3 regions of the Mesorhizobium sp. M7A.F.Ca.ET.027.02.1.1 genome follow, and region 3 is predicted to be linked to each of the others. Evidence: predicted binding sites of a transcription regulator. Region 3 holds the regulator's gene; each other region holds the start of a gene.
The links. Region 3 encodes PhoB, which activates phosphate uptake and scavenging genes when phosphate is short. Its sites were predicted from a motif close to TGTCATNNANCTGTCAT; they were not measured.
Positions count from the first base shown of each region.

Region 1: the regulator PhoB is predicted to act here: its motif matches at 1,682-1,698, upstream of EN749_RS17525 (LTA synthase family protein).
Region 2: the regulator PhoB is predicted to act here: its motif matches at 1,181-1,197, upstream of EN749_RS29430 (ceramide glucosyltransferase).

Region 1 is NZ_RZOL01000148.1:1,475-8,413, forward strand. Features, by position in the region: gene fabG (3-oxoacyl-[acyl-carrier-protein] reductase) at 1-461, opposite strand, end outside; gene fabD (ACP S-malonyltransferase) at 519-1,460, opposite strand; gene EN749_RS17525 (LTA synthase family protein) at 1,737-3,671, shown strand; gene EN749_RS17530 (pilus assembly protein) at 3,719-5,377, opposite strand; gene rpsF (30S ribosomal protein S6) at 5,828-6,328, shown strand; gene rpsR (30S ribosomal protein S18) at 6,328-6,576, shown strand; gene rplI (50S ribosomal protein L9) at 6,796-6,939, shown strand, end outside.
Region 2 is NZ_RZOL01000396.1:1,178-5,542, forward strand. Features, by position in the region: gene EN749_RS29430 (ceramide glucosyltransferase) at 1-1,072, opposite strand, end outside; gene apaG (Co2+/Mg2+ efflux protein ApaG) at 1,306-1,698, shown strand; gene EN749_RS29440 (Hsp33 family molecular chaperone) at 1,891-2,922, opposite strand; gene argF (ornithine carbamoyltransferase) at 3,050-3,961, opposite strand; partial or broken gene EN749_RS29450 (aminotransferase class III-fold pyridoxal phosphate-dependent enzyme) at 3,979-4,365, opposite strand, start outside.
Region 3 is NZ_RZOL01000429.1:31-4,659, reverse strand. Features, by position in the region: partial or broken gene EN749_RS30420 (ABC transporter permease subunit) at 1-130, shown strand, start outside; gene pstB (phosphate ABC transporter ATP-binding protein PstB) at 148-972, shown strand; gene phoU (phosphate signaling complex protein PhoU) at 999-1,706, shown strand; gene phoB (phosphate regulon transcriptional regulator PhoB) at 1,723-2,412, shown strand; gene EN749_RS30400 (ROK family protein) at 2,429-3,676, opposite strand; partial or broken gene EN749_RS30395 (substrate-binding domain-containing protein) at 3,947-4,629, shown strand, end outside.

The sequences.
Region 1 (6,939 bases), on a different contig from region 3:
GCGCAGTAATTGGTCTGGCCGGGATTGCCGGTGATGCCGACCACCGAGGTGATGTTGATGATGCGGCCATGGCGGCGGCGCATCATCGGGTGGGTGAGTTCGCGGGTCAGCCTGAACACGGCGGTCAGGTTGACCTCGAGCACGCTGTCCCAGTCGGCATCCGACATGCGCACGAACAGGCCGTCCTTGGTGATGCCGGCGTTGTTGACCAGGATGTCGACGCCTTCGAGATCGGCTTCGGCTTTCTGGCCGAGCGCCTTGACCTCCTCACGGTTGGACAAATTGGCCGGGAACAGCTTGACCCGGTCGCCAAGCTCGCTAGCCAGCGCTTCCAGTTTCTCGACGCGGGTGCCATGCAGGCCGACGATCGCGCCCTGCGCATGCAGCATCCTGGCGATCGCCTCGCCGATGCCGCCGGATGCGCCGGTGACGAGCGCCTTGCGGCCAGTCAATTCGAACATTTTTGTCTCCTGATTGAGAAGAGAACACCCTTTACAGGGATGGGATCAAATGACGCTTTATGCAAGCGCCGCCATGGCCGCCTCGACGTCAGCCGCGGTGCCGACCGACGCGGTGGCGACATCGCGGTTGATGCGCCGCGCCAATCCTGAAAGCACCTTACCGGCGCCGATCTCGTAAAGCGTGGTGACGCCGTTTGCGCCGAACCATTCCACCGTCTCGCGCCAACGCACGCGGCCGGTTATCTGTTCGACCAGGCGGCGGGCGATCTCGTCTGGATCGCTGGTCGGGCTGACCGTAACATTGGAGAGGACGGGAACCACCGGCGCGTTCTTTGCCACGCCGGCCAGGGCTTCGCGCATGACGTTCGCGGCCGGCGCCATCAGCGCGGAATGGAAGGGCGCGGACACCTGCAGCATCAGCGCGCGTTTGGCGCCTTTCTCGGTGCACAGTTTCGCGGCCAGTTCGACCGCGGCCTTGGCGCCGGAGATGACCAGTTGGCCACCGCCATTGTCGTTGGCGATCTGGCAGACAGAGCCTTTGGCGGCTTCCGCGCAAGCGGCTTCGACATCGGCCTGTTCCAATCCGATGATCGCCGCCATGGCGCCCTCGCCGGCCGGCACCGCCGCCTGCATGGCATTGCCGCGTATGCGCAGCAACCGGGCGGCATCGGCAACCGAAACGAAGCCGGCAGCGGCCAACGCCGAATATTCGCCCAGCGAATGACCGGCGACATAGGCGATCTTGCCTTTCAGCGAGAAGCCGCGCGATTCCAGCGCCCGGATCGCGGCCAGCGACACCGCCATCAGCGCCGGCTGCGCGTTGGCGGTCAGCGTCAACGTCTCTTCCGGCCCTTCCCAGATCAGCTTCGACAGATTTTCGCCGAGCGCATCGTCGACTTCCTGGAAGACCCTGCGCGCTTCGGGGAAGGCGTCGGCGAGATCCTTGCCCATGCCGACCGCCTGGCTGCCTTGTCCGGGAAAGGTGAATGCAACGGCCATGCGAGGGCTCCCAAGGGCTGGTTTTGCTTGCCTGAAGACGGGTTTTTCTTGCCTGTGACGCATGGCGGGGCGCCAAGTCAAGCCCGGTTCGACCCTGCCCGAGGGCAGCCTCGTCCGCCGAGTGCCTGTTGCGAAAGGGTTTTTGGCGATCACTCCTGATGAAAACCGCTCACGATTCGTTTGCTGGCTCTTCTTATTTCCGTTACAGGCGCTAGCTTTGCGTGACAATTCCATGACAATCGAGTGACGTGCTTGTCGCTGGGTGGGGAAGTTAAAGTGGCAAAGAGTTACAAACGCACCGGCAAGGCCGCGCCACAGTTCCTGGAAGACGACCCCTCCACCGGCTATCTGCCGGGCAGGAGATGGCCGGTCGTGCGCTATGGGCTGATCAGCCTGGCGATCGCCGCTATCCTGGTGTTTGCCATCGAACTGATCGTGCGCGGCGACTTTGCCGGAACCATCTCCTTCTTCCTGCAGCCGTTCAAGCCGGGCTGGACTACCATCGTCGTGTTTGCGCTGCTCCTGATCGGCTTCGATGCGGTGCTCGGCCGCAGCCACCAGAGCCTGATGATCGTCGCGCCGCTGACCTTGTCGCTTGCTTTCGTCGGTCACCAGAAGTCGCACTATCTCGGCGATCCGCTCTATCCGACCGATTTCCTCTATGCCCGCCAGATCTTCGCGCTGCTGCCGCTTTTGGTACGCGAACGGCCGATGACCGCGCTTGCCATGGTCGTCGGCATCGTCGCCGGCCTGTCGCTGCTCGTCTACGGCTGGCGGCTATGGCGCCGCAAGGTTCCCGCACTCAGCCGCAAAGGGCGCCTTGCGCGGCTGACGCTGGCAGTGCCGCTACTCGCCTTCTTCGTTTCGATCATGGACTACGCCACCTTCTCCTGGACCAGGGATCGGCTGCAGATCATCCCGATCATGTGGGACCAGAAGGAAAACTATGCCTCCAACGGCTTTGCGCTGGCCTTTGCCCTCAACGTGCCGATGGCGCATGTCTCGGCGCCGCCGGGCTATTCCGACAAGGCGATCGCAGCGATAGCCAGGCCTGATGTGACCGCCTCGGTGCCGGCCGAGAAGCCGGACATCATCATCGTCATGAGCGAATCCTTCTGGGATCCGACCAAGTTGCCTGGCGTCACCATCACGCCAGATCCAATCCCCAATGTGCGGGCGCTGCGCTCGGGCTCGATGTTCTCGCCGGAGTTCGGCGGCATGACCGCCAATATCGAGTTCGAGGCGCTGACCGGCTTCTCCAACGCGTTCCTGCCGGCAGGCAGCATCCCCTATCAGCAATATGTGCGCACGCCGACGCCTTCGCTCGCGACCTTCCTGAAGAGCCAGGGTTACCGGGCGCGCGCCATCCATCCCGGCACCAACTGGTTCTGGAACCGTGGCGCGGTCTATGCCGATTTCGGCTTCAACGATTTCAAGTCGGAAGAGACGCTGCCGCCAATGCAAAAGCGCGGGCCACTGGCATCGGATGCGGCGATGACCGACGAGATCATCAGCGAGGCCGACGCCAGCGACGAGCCGGTGTTCTTCTTTGCGGTCAGCCTGCAAAACCACGGTCCCTACGAGCCGAACCGCTATTACAATCCCACGCATAGGGTGCAGGCGCCGATCAGCCAGTGGGCGCGCGAATCGCTACTCAGCTACGCCGAGGGCTCAGCCGATGCCGATCGCGGCCTCGAACGCCTCGTCGAATGGGCCAAGAAACGCTCCCGCCCCACCGTAATCGCCTTCTTCGGCGACCATCTGCCGCCGCTGGGGCCGGTCTATGTCGAAACCGGCTTCCTCAAGGATAATGTCGCGCCGCGCAAGGAAGCGTCGCCCGAGGCTGCTCTCGAGCATCACGAGACGCCGCTGGTCATCTGGTCGAACCGCACCGGGCCGGCTGAGCAGATGGGTGCCGTCAGCCCAGCCTTCCTGCCCTATCATATCCTGAAAACGGCCGGGATCAGCCATCCATACTACACCGGCTTCCTGGGCGAGATGAGCGAACGCTACCGTGTCGTCGACCGCAATCTTCTGCTGACGCCGGCTGGCGAAGCCACGCCCGATTGGGCGCGGCAGAAGGAGATCGATCCGGCGATCCGCGATTTCCGCCTGCTTCAGTATGATATGATGTTCGGCAAACGCCACGCGGCGCCCGACTTCTTCCCCGAAACGGTCGACAAGGACAAGGTTGTCGCCCATACGAGTTGAGCCCAACGATCCCTCAGGAGCCGGCCAGTCCGTCCCGGATCGCGCGTTCAGTTCGTCAATTGCAGCTTCGAGAACTTGTTGGCGATCTGCTGGAAAACGTCCGGCAATTTGGTCGGATCGTTGACTGCATAATAGCCGCTCGGATCAGAAGCGCAGGCGCTGTAAAGCGCGCGGTTGGCTGCGGTGTCGGATTGCAGCACCATGGTGTAGATTTGCACGCCCTCGTTCTTCAATTGCGTGCAGACGCTTTTGGTCCAGCCGTCGACATTGCGTGCCGCCGTCGTCTGGTTATCCGATCCGAAACGGCCGCCGGCCAGATAGCCATATGATGTGTAGTCAGATTTCGTCGGCTGTTGGCTGGCGCCATAGACGACGTTCTCGCCGTCGGTGAGCAACAGCACGATCTTGCTGATACCGGGCGTCTTCCACGGCGCCCCATCGGTGTAGGGCGCGGCGGGCGACAGCACCCGCATACCCCATGACAGGCCCTCGGAGACGTTGGTGCCCGAACCGTTCCACTCGGTCATCTGACTGGCAGCCTTGCGCAGCTTGTCGAAATCGTCGGTCAGGGGGACCACCGGGGTCGGACACGCACGGTTCGGACCGATAGTGATGGGAGAGCCGGTCTCGGTGATGAGTTCCTTGGCGGGCGCAACATATTTGGCAATCTTTTCCCTGGCAGCCCTGTCATCGGGCGACAGAAGTTCGATGAGATTGCCGAGCAGGTTGCTGAGATCGATGCCCAGGATGTTGATGCCCGACTGGGCAAGCCTGGTTTTGTCGCTGACATCGTTGAGATAGGAGTTGTTGTAGTATTTATCCGAATTGCCATAGGAGCCAGACGGCTTTTTGGCGTCTTCGGGATCATCCGGCGCAAAGTACGGCACGAACAGCGTGTCGGGCTTGGCCGTGTCGGGTGGCGTGTCGGAGATATTGTAAGCGCCTGGCCGCGCCTCGACACAACCCTTCCATCCGGTGCCATTCCATCCGGCATCGGTCCATCCAGTCTTCTTGAGCTGTTTGAAAAGCGCCATGTGGTTCGGCCGCTTGCCGTCGATGACGGGAAAATTGACGCCGTTGGTTGAGGACTTGCCGTCCATGTCGATCCAGGACGGGTCGAAGCCGTCGCCATTGACGTTGACGGCGGTTACGAATGGAACCAGCGAGGCGCGGATCTTGCGCGTCGGCGATTTCGCCGCTTCGAGCGTGTCGAGCAACGATTTTGTCGCCGTCCTCAGCGCCGTCATGCGCGCGTCGGCCATCGAGCCGGTGTTGTCCAGTACCAGCACGACTTCGAGCTGGTTGTTCGATTCTACCGCCGAGGCATCGACCACGATGTGCTTGCTGTCGCCGAACAGGAAGGCGAAGTTGAGATTGACGTCCGCCGAGGCAACCGCCTTTGTCTTGACGAAGTTGACGCCCTTGTCGACAGTCAGCGTCGCCTGCGCATTGCCGAGCTCGCCATGACCGACGATGTTGGCCTGGAAATAGCGGTTGAAAGCGTCATTGCGGGTGATGTCGAGATCGCCAAGGTGCGAAGAAGCAAGATTTGCCGAATCGAGAGCGTTCTGCAGATTGCTCTTGGCCCGCATAAGGGTCGAGACATCGGTTGCGAAAGCGACTGCCGTCAGGATGACCGGCAAACCCAGTCCCAGCACAAGCGTGAAATTGCCGCTCTTCGAGCGCCAGAATTTGTTGAAAAGCATCCTTACCCCCGGAAATGCTTGCCGCTTTTGCGGTTGTCCGGGCTTTTGCGCCCTCCATGATGAATCGACCGTTGATGGCAGGCTTCAACTCCACACAACCTGCTGGTGTGGTTAAGACGTGGTTGCCGGAAACCACAACTCCGACCGTTGCTGCTCCCCGATCATCGGCTATGACACACGGGAATGCCGCTTGCCCTTGCTTTGCGGCCGGATTGCTGTATAGACGCCCGCAATCTGCCGGTCCTTGCTGGGGGCTGAACGGAGGGCCGGAGGTTTTTCAGAACCTTCGTGTGAAGCCGGAAGTGCTTCCGCCTCCCGTGTCTCCGCTCTCGACCGTCTCGTCATGCTCCTTTCTTCCCCCTGCCCCTTCGAGGGTTTGCGGGTCAGAGAAGTTGCAGAGGCTTTTGCCGCCGGGAACCGGAAGAGAAACGAAGAAAGGCATAGGACATAATGGCTCTTTACGAACATGTGTTTCTTGCCCGGCAGGACCTCTCGCAGCAGCAGGTCGATGCGCTTGTCGAACAGTACAAGGGTGTCATCTCCGCTAATGGCGGGTCCGTCGGCCGGGTCGAGAACTGGGGACTGAAGTCCCTCACCTACCGGGTCAACAAGAACCGGAAGGCTTACTACACGCTGATGGACCTGAATTGCCCGGCTGCCGCGCTCAACGAGATGGAGCGCCAGATGGGCCTGTCCGAGGACGTGCTGCGTTTCCTGACCATCAAGGTCGAGGCGCATGAGGAAGGCCCGTCGGCCATGATGCAGAAGCGCGAAGAGCGCTCGGAACGCGGCGGCTTCGGCGACCGTGACCGTGGCGATCGTGGTCCGCGTTCGTTCGGCGATCGTGATCGCGGCGACCGTGGCGATCGTCCGCCGCGCTCGTTCGGCGACGCTGGTGCCGATCGTGGTCCGCGCCGTCCGCGCGAAGGCTTTGAAGGGGGTGCAGAATAATGGTCGACATCAATCAGATCCCGACCCGGCGCCCGTTCCATCGCCGCCGCAAGACCTGCCCGTTCTCCGGCGCCAACGCGCCCAAGATCGACTACAAGGACGTGCGTCTGCTGCAGCGCTACATTTCTGAGCGCGGCAAGATCGTGCCGTCGCGCATCACCGCCGTCAGCCAGAAGAAGCAGCGCGAACTCGCCAAGGCGATCAAGCGCGCCCGCTTCCTCGGCCTGCTGCCCTACGTGGTTCGCTAATATCTCAAATGCGGGCGGTTCGCCGCCCGCTCTTCTCCCACGGCGACGGGCGCCGCAGGGCCGAACATCAAATCCCGGGTTGAGGTCAAAACCTCTAACTGCCGCAACAGGCAGGACAGCGACACCAGCGCCAAAGGCGCTCAAGCTTCCTGACCTGTTCCCAAGACATTCGGCGTCGATCTCATCGATCGATTGGCGCCCAACCGAAGGAACAAAACCATGGACGTCATTCTTCTCGAACGCGTTTCCCGTCTCGGCCAGATGGGCGATACCGTCAAGGTCAAGGACGGCTTCGCCCGTAACTTCCTGCTGCCGCAGGGTAAGGCGCTGCGCGCCAACGAAGCCAACAAGAAGAAGTTCGAA
Region 2 (4,365 bases), on a different contig from region 3:
CGCCGAGCCAGCCGCGCGCCCACATCGCCGGCAGGATCAGGTCGCGCGCCATGATCGCTGCGACCATGCGTGGCGACAGGTACCAGCCCTTGGACCAGGCCAGGGCGCACTCCGGAAGGTAGAAGGCCACCAGTACGGCAAGGGCGGTTGCCCAGAGGCTGAAGCCGGCACTGGCCGCTGCAATCAGCGCAAGCACCAGCGGCACCACGGCGCCGGTCAGGATTTCGGGTGCGAAGAACAGCGGGAAAGTGACGCGGCGCAGGCGCGCCCAACGGGCCTGACGCGACCAGATCTCGTCAAACGAGCGCCGGCCAAGCGGCTGCTCGAAGGGGGCGGCGACGAGATTGACGCGCAAGCCGAGGCTGTTCACCAGCTTGGTCGCGGCGGCGTCCTCGGCGATCTCGGCGGCCAGCGCGCGGATGCCGCCATTGGCGTCGAGCATCGGCTTGTTCCAGAGCATGCTCTTGCCCTGGGCAAAGCCAAGGCCGAGCGCCTCGCCGGCATATTGCCAGCGCGCCTGCAGCGTGTTGAGGAAAGCGCATTCGACCTCGGCCCAGAAGCCGGCAGGCCGGGAGCCGATCGGCGTCGAGCAGACAAGGCCGGTGCCGGACCGCCAGGCAGCCATCAGGTGCTGGACGTAGTCTCTCGGCATCAGCACGTTGGAATCGGCCAGGACGACCCAGTCGTGCCGCGCCGCTTCCCAGCCCTTGACGCAATTGTTGAGTTTCGGATTGGCGCTGATGCGGTCGTCGCCGATAAGCAGCCGGGCTGGCACTTTCGGAAACCGGACGATCGTCCTGTTTATCAATTTGACCACCGGATCGTCGGCATGGGCAACGCAGAAAATCAACTCGTAGCGCGGCCAATCGAGCGAGAAGGCGCGTTCCAGCGTCTCCTGCGTGAACGGCTCGACGCCGCGCGACGGCACGACGATCGACACCGGCCGCGGCTTGGCGGCCGGCGGCCCAATGGTGTGGCGCCGTTTCAGACGCGAAGCGGCGAGCACGATGCTGGCGAGATTCGAGAGGATGAGGACAGTTGAAAGCGTGGCGGCTATGAGAGTGAGTTCCATCGAGATCCGGTCACTCCAGGAAAACCGGTCCACAAGATGGCCGGTTTCAACAGTTCAGCAGAGCGCCCGAGTCGCGCATCACCAGTCCGCGCACACCATCATTGTCATATGTCACTTAAATGACATTCTTTGTCGGCACCTGCCCGCGAGGTCGGCCAGAGGAGGCTTCGGTCGGTTGACCTAACCGCACAGAGCGCCGAAAGTTCCGCTGGAACCGTTTTTTGGAGCCGCTTATGTATAGCGCCGTCACGCGCAACATCGAAGTGCAGGTCAGGCCGTTCTATCTGGAGGACCGTTCGGATCCCTCGGAGAACCGCTATGTCTGGGGCTATCAAATAACGATCGACAATCAGTCGGACGACTTCGTGCAGCTTCTGTCGCGCTATTGGCATATCACCGACGGCACTGGCCGCGTCGAGGAAGTGCGCGGCCCCGGCGTCGTCGGCGACCAGCCCGAACTCAATCCCGGCGACAGCTACCAATACACGTCCGGTTGCCCGCTCTCGACACCATCCGGCATCATGGTCGGGCACTACACGATGCGCAACCAGCAGGGCGAGACGTTCGACATCGCCATTCCGGCGTTTTCGCTGGACCTGCCGGGGACGCGGCGGACGGTGAATTAGCGCCTTTCTCCCCGTTCTACGGGGAGAAATGCCCGGCAGGGCAATGAGGGGCGGCACCGAACTCGTGAGATTATCTCCCAAGCACGACAACGTCTGAGTGGACACACGCGGCCATTCGCCAAAGTTCGCGCTGCCCCCTCATCCGCCCTTCGGGCACCTTCTCCCCGTAAACGGGGAGAAGGAAAAACCCTGCTACTGAGCCGCGAATTCCGCCGGGTCGAAGTCATATTGCTTCGAGCAGAATTCGCAGGCGACGTGGATGCCACCATCCTCGGTGCTGTCCTTGATCTCCTGCGCGGAAAAACCCTCGAGGATGCCGCGGATCTTGTCCTTGGAGCACGAGCACTGGTCGGCGACCGGGACGCCGCCGAAGACGCGCACGCCATGCTCGTGGAACAGCCTGTAAAGCAGCCGCTCGGCACCGATCGTCGGTTCGATCAGTTCGGTCGGTTCGATCGTGCCGAGCAGCGCCAGCAACTCCTGCCAGGAATTGTCGACCGGGTCGTGGATCTCCTCGCGCGGATCGCCATCGCCACCCGGCAGGTCCGGGACGCGCATGCGCTCGGGCGACTGCGGCAGGAACTGCGCCAGGATACCACCGGCGCGCCACTGCTCGCGGGCACCGCCAGGACCGGGCGTCAAAAGCTTGGCCACCGACAGCCTGAGATCGGTCGGGATCTGTTCCGACTGGCGAAAATAGGTGCGTGCCGCATCTTCCAGCGTCTCGCCGTCGAGTTGGACGATGCCCTGGTAGCGCTGCGTGTGAGCGCCCTGGTCGATGGTCAGCGCCAGCACGCCGCTGCCGAGCAGCGTCTGCTGGGAAGTTTCGCCGGCCGCGACAAGCGCTTCCAGCCGGTCGGCGTCAAAACGCGCATAGGCGCGCAGCGCCGAGGGCGTGGAAAAATCCGCGACCAGCATGTCGACAGGCCCGTCGGTGCGGGTCTGCAGGATAAACTTGCCCTCGAACTTCAGCGAGGTGCCGAGCAGCACGGTCAGCACACAGGCCTCTGCCAGCAGGCGGGCGACCGGCTCGGGATAATCGTGGCGGCCGAGGATGGCGTCGAGCATCGGCCCGAGTTGGACGGTGCGGCCCCGCACATCGAGCGGGCCGACCTCGAACGGCACGACATGATCGTCGCCGGCATAGCCAAATTCGCCGAGTTTGGGGTGATGTTCAGTCACTTGATAGGTTTCCAACATGACAAAGCTCCAGGGCGCGGCCATGCCGCCCTCCGGGGCGCATGCGTCGAAACGCGCTTGATTTGCGTGATGCGGCGCAAATAGGCATCACACCCTCGCAGATCAAGCTCCCGGGGATCAAGCGCCCAGACACTTCAAGCGCCGAGACACTTCAAGCGCCGAGACACCAGGCAAGCACGGCCTTCTGGGCATGGAGCCGGTTCTCGGCCTCGTCGAAGACCACCGAATGCGGCCCGTCGATGACGTCGTCCGTCACTTCCTCGCCACGATGCGCCGGCAGGCAATGCATGAACAGCGCGTCCGGCTTGGCCTTGGCCATCAGCTTGGCGTTGACCTGATAGGGCGAGAACACATTGTGGCCGCGGGCGCGATGCTCCTGGCCCATCGACACCCAGCAATCGGTGACGATGCAGTCGGCCTGATCGACGGCTTCCTCGGGCGAGCGGGTGAAGTGCAGCTTGCCGCCATGCGCCTGCGACCAGTCGATATGCTTCTGCGCCGGCTCACTGCCCTCGGGCACGGCGACGTTGAGGTTGAAGCGGAACCGGGCCGAGGCCTCAAGTAAGGAATGCAGCACATTGTTGCCGTCGCCGGTCCAGGCGATGGTCTTGCCGGCGACCGGACCGCGATGTTCCTCGAAGGTCATGATATCGGCCATCAGCTGGCAGGGATGGGTGTCGTCGGTCAATCCATTGATCACCGGCACGGTGGCGTTCTCGGTCAATTCCAGCAGGCGCTCATGCGAGGTGGTGCGGATCATGATCGCATCGACATAGCGCGACAGCACCTTGGCGGTGTCGGCAATGGTCTCGGAGCGGCCGAGCTGCATCTCGGTGCCGGTCAGCATGATGGTCTCGCCGCCGAGCTGCCGCATGCCGACGTCGAAGGAGACGCGCGTGCGCGTCGACGGCTTGTCGAAGATCATTGCCAGCACCTTGCCTTCGAGCGGTTTGGTGCGTTCGCCGGCCTTGAGGCGCGCCTTTCGCACCACCGCATCGTCCAGCATCAAGCGCAGATCGCCTTCGGAAACGGTGGAAAGATCGGTGAAATGGCGAACTGACATCTGCAATGGTTCCGGGATTACTTCGCCGCGGCGGAAGCGATCGCCTCCGCCAGGCCCTTGGCGCCGGCGCGGATGCGGTTGAGCGCGTCATGGATCTCGGCGTCGGTGACGGTGAGCGGCGGCAACAGGCGAATGACGTTGTCGCCGGCCGGAACCGCCAGCAGGTGCTGGTCGCGCAAGGCCATGTTCACCTTGGTGTTGGGCATGGCGCATTTGAGGCCGAGCATCAGCCCGGCACCCCTGATGTCCTCGATGATTTCGGGAAACTCGTCGGCGACCGACGCCAGTCCCTGCTTCATCAGCAGCGCCTTGCGCTGGACATCTTCGAGGAAGCCGTCTTCCAGCACGACATCGAGCACGGCGTTGCCGACCGCCATGGCAAGCGGGTTGCCGCCGAAAGTGGT
Region 3 (4,629 bases):
GTGGGCGAACGAGGCCGAGCGCGCCTTCGTCGAGCGCATGTCGGGCGCGATCATCATCCTGCTCGTCTTCCTCATGGCCATGAACATCACCGCGATCGTGCTTCGGCGTCGGTTCGAGCGGCGCTGGTAGAAAAAAGGCATTTTGGTATGAACATCATGACCGAACAGTCCCTTGAAAATGCAGTGGGCGATAAGATGAACGCCAAGTCGAACGAAGTGATCAAAATGCGCGGCGACAAGGTCGGCGTGTTCTATGGCGAGAAGCAGGCGCTGTTCGATGTCAATCTCGACGTCCGCCTGAATCAGGTGACGGCGCTGATCGGCCCCTCCGGCTGCGGCAAGTCGACCTTCCTGCGTTGCCTCAACCGCATGAACGACACCATCGATTCCGCGCGGGTAACCGGCAAGATAACGCTCGACGAAGAAGACATCTACGACAAGAACATCGATGTCGTCGAACTCAGGGCGCGCGTCGGCATGGTGTTTCAGAAACCAAATCCGTTCCCCAAGTCGATCTACGAGAACGTCGCCTATGGCCCGCGCATCCACGGATTGGCCAAGCGCAAGGCCGACATGGATCAGATCGTCGAGTCGAGCTTGAAGAAGGCGGCGATCTGGAACGAGGTGAAGGACCGTTTGCAGGAACCTGGCACGGGTCTTTCCGGTGGCCAGCAGCAGCGTCTGTGCATTGCACGCGCCATCGCCGTGTCACCCGAGGTGATCCTGATGGACGAACCGTGTTCGGCGCTCGACCCGATCGCCACTGCTCGCGTCGAGGAACTGATCGACGAACTGCGCCAGAACTATACGATCGTCATCGTCACCCATTCGATGCAGCAGGCAGCGCGCGTGTCGCAGCGCACCGCGATGTTCCATCTAGGCTATCTGGTCGAGGAGGGCGCCACCGACAAGATGTTCACCACCCCCGACGACAAACGCACCCAGGACTACATCACCGGCCGGTTCGGCTGAGCTCAGGCATATGAGGGACGAAGATCATGGGTGAACATACCGTTGCATCTTTCGATGAGGATCTGGAGCAGATCAGCCAGCTGATCCGCGACATGGGCGATCTCGCCCGCTCGATGGTCAGTGGCTCGACCAAGGCTTTGCTCAATTCGGACAATGCGCTGGCGCAGCGCGTGGTTTCCGACGATGCCATCATGGATGCCCGCCAGCGCGAGCTGGACGATCGCGCCATCACGCTGATCGCCAAGCGCCAGCCAATGGCCAACGATCTGCGTGCGGTGGTCGGTTCGATCCGCATGGCCGGCGACCTCGAGCGCATCGGCGACCTTGCCAAGAACATCGCCAAGCGCGTCGGCACTGTCGGGCTGAGCGTCACGCCGCACGATCTTTCGCATTCGATCGACGCGATGGCGCAGCTGGTGCTGATCCAGGTGCAGGGGGTCGTCGACGAGTATGCCGCCGCTGACGCGGCAGCACTTGCCACGCTCAGAAACAATGATGAACGCATCGACGTCAAATACACCTCGGTGTTCCGCGAGCTGCTGACCTACATGATGGAAGATCCCCGCAACATCACGGCGTGCACGCACCTGTTGTTTTGCGCCAAGAACCTCGAGCGGATCGGCGACCACGTGACCAACATCGCCGAAAATGCCTACTATGTTTTGACCGGCACGCAGCTGCCAGCCAATCGTCCGAAGCAGGACGAGACGGCAATGTCCGCGCCAGCGGCATAACAGGGGTGACCAGCCGATGATCGCACCACGCATCATGGTGGTGGAGGATGAGGAGCCGCTAGGCGTGCTGCTCCGCTACAATCTTGAATCCGAAGGTTACCAGGTCGAGGTGGTGACGCGCGGCGATGAGGCCGAAATCCGGCTGCAGGAGAACGTTCCCGATCTTCTGGTGCTCGACTGGATGGTGCCTGCGGTTTCGGGCATCGAACTCTGCCGGCGCCTGCGAATGCGTCCCGAGACCGAGCGGCTGCCGATCATCATGCTGACCGCGCGAGGCGAGGAAAGCGACCGCGTGCGCGGCCTGTCGACCGGCGCCGACGACTATCTGGTCAAGCCCTTCTCGACGCCAGAGTTCATGGCCAGGGTCAAGGCGCTGCTGCGCCGGGCCAAGCCGGAAGTGCTGTCCAGCGTGCTAAAGGTCGGCGATATCGTGCTCGATCGCGAGTCGCACCGTGTCTATCGCAAGAAGAGCGAGATCCGGCTTGGGCCGACGGAATTCCGCCTGCTCGAATTCATGATGCGCCATCCAGGCCGCGTGTTCTCGCGCAGCCAGCTGCTCGACAATGTCTGGGGCGAGACGATCTACATCGACGAGCGCACGGTCGACGTGCATGTCGGCCGGCTGCGCAAGGCGGTCAACAATGGCCGTATGCCTGATGTCATCCGCACGATCCGTGGGGCCGGATACGCCATCCGAGAGGACTGAACTCCCTCGTTTGAACTCACGCCACGTTCTTGCCGCCGAAACCGGATCTCGCCTGCACGCCCGGCGCAAAAATCTCCTGATCGACGAAGATCAGCGCCCGCATGGCGCAGCCCTCGCGGATCAGCGGCAGTTCGTTCGGCTCGGTGTCGAAGGAAATCGATTTGGAATGCTGGCCGCCGGCGGTCTGGGCAATCGCTTGCCGCAATGCCGGCTCGATCAGGTCGAAGGCGGCGGCGCTGACACCGACCATGGCGACCGGCGCCGGATCGATCAGCGCGAACAGGCTGCCGAGGCCGTAGCCGAGCGCTTCGCCGGCCTTGCGATAGGCTTCCCGTTCGGGTCCGTCACCTTCGCGGGCCGCGGCAGCCAGGGCGCGCATGTCGGCGTCGCTGACATCGGCAACGGGTTCTGCATTCTCGCCCATCTGCCTGGCGTTGCGCCAGATGGCGTAATTGCCCGCATAGGCTTCGACGCAGCCGCGCCGTCCGCAGCGACATAGCGCGCCGTTCGGCCGATGGATCATGTGGCCGAATTCGCCGCCCGAAGAATGGGTGCCGGTGAACAATTCGCCCTTCAGCACCAGTCCCATGCCGATGCCGTGCGACAAAAGGATAGCGATGAAATCGTCGCGGTAACGATCGGGGTCGCGCCAGCGCAGCGCCACCGCCATCATGTTGCAGTCGTTCTCCATTATGGCAGGGATGCCGAACTGGTCTTCGAATATGTCAGCGAAGGCGATGTCGGTGTGCGGCGTGATCGGCGACCACAGCATGGCGCGGGCACGGGTGTCGGTGATGCCCTGGATGGCCAGCGCGATGCGGGCGATGCTGCGCACGTCCAGGTCGGGATCTGCCAGGCGGCGCCGCACGATGGCCGTGCATTCCCCGATCAGCGACTCGCGCGACATCGTCAGCGTGTCCAGCCGGCGCTGTTCCTCGGATATTACCTGGCCGGCATAGTCGATGACGGCGACGGAGAGGAAGTTCAGCGACAGCACCACGGTCATTACCGCGGCCGCTTCCGGATTGAGACTGAGGCCGACCTGCGGCCGGCCGCGTTTGAGTGAGCCGGCCTCGCTCGGCTTGCTTTCGGTCAGGATGCCTTCGACGATCAGGTCCGATGAAATCGCCGAGATGGTCGAATGGCTGAGGCTTGTGGTCGCGGCGATCTCGGTTCGCGACGGCTGTCCGGCGCGGCGCACTGCCGCGATCACCATGGCGCGGTTGCGGCGGCGCAGATCGTCGTGGCGGATTCCGACCGACATGTTCTTTCATATCCTCCCGGTCGCCGCGGTTCCTCCTGCCCCTGGAACGCTGTCGGTGACGCCGGTAAATACTGGCAGAAGCTGCAGGCCGTGTCATTTATTTATTCCGAGACTCGAAAAAAACTCGAAATGACATCAAAATCGATCAGAATCGATGTTGACAGCGTTCGGGCGTTGGCCCAGTATTTTTTCGAGGCTCGAAAAAATAGAGCCTCTGTGCCGGCCCTCGGGTCAGTTTGGTCGCGCCATACGCGGCGCAGGGAGGATAATATGAAAAGATTCACGGCCGCCATCCTGGCGGGTGCCGCCATGTCGCTGACGCTCGCGTCTGTCGCGCAGGCGAAGGACAAGGTCGTCGGCGTTTCGTGGTCCAACTTCCAGGAAGAACGCTGGAAGACCGACGAAGCCGCCATGAAGACGGCGATCGAGGCCGCTGGCGACAAGTACATCTCCGCCGATGCGCAGTCCAATCCCGGCAAGCAGCTTACCGATGTCGAAAGCCTGATCTCGCAGGGCGCTAATTCCCTGATCATCCTGGCGCAGGACGCTTCGGCCATCGGCCCGGCCGTGCAGAAGGCGCTGGACGAAGGCATTCCGGTCGTCGGCTATGACCGGCTGATCGAGAACAAGGACGTCTTCTATCTGACCTTCGACAACAAGGAAGTCGGCCGCATGCAGGCCCGCGAAGTGTTCAAGGTCAAGCCGGAAGGCAACTACGTCTTCATCAAGGGCTCCGGTGCCGATCCCAATGCCGACTTCCTGTTCTCGGGCTCGATGGAAGTGCTCAAGGAAGCCATCGACAGCGGCAAGATCAAGAATGTCGGCGAAGCCTACACGGATGGCTGGCTGCCCGCCAACGCCCAGAAGAACATGGAGCAGTTCCTGACCGCCAACGACAACAAGGTCGACGCGGTGGTCGCGGCCAATGACGGCACTGCCGGTGGCGTCGTCGC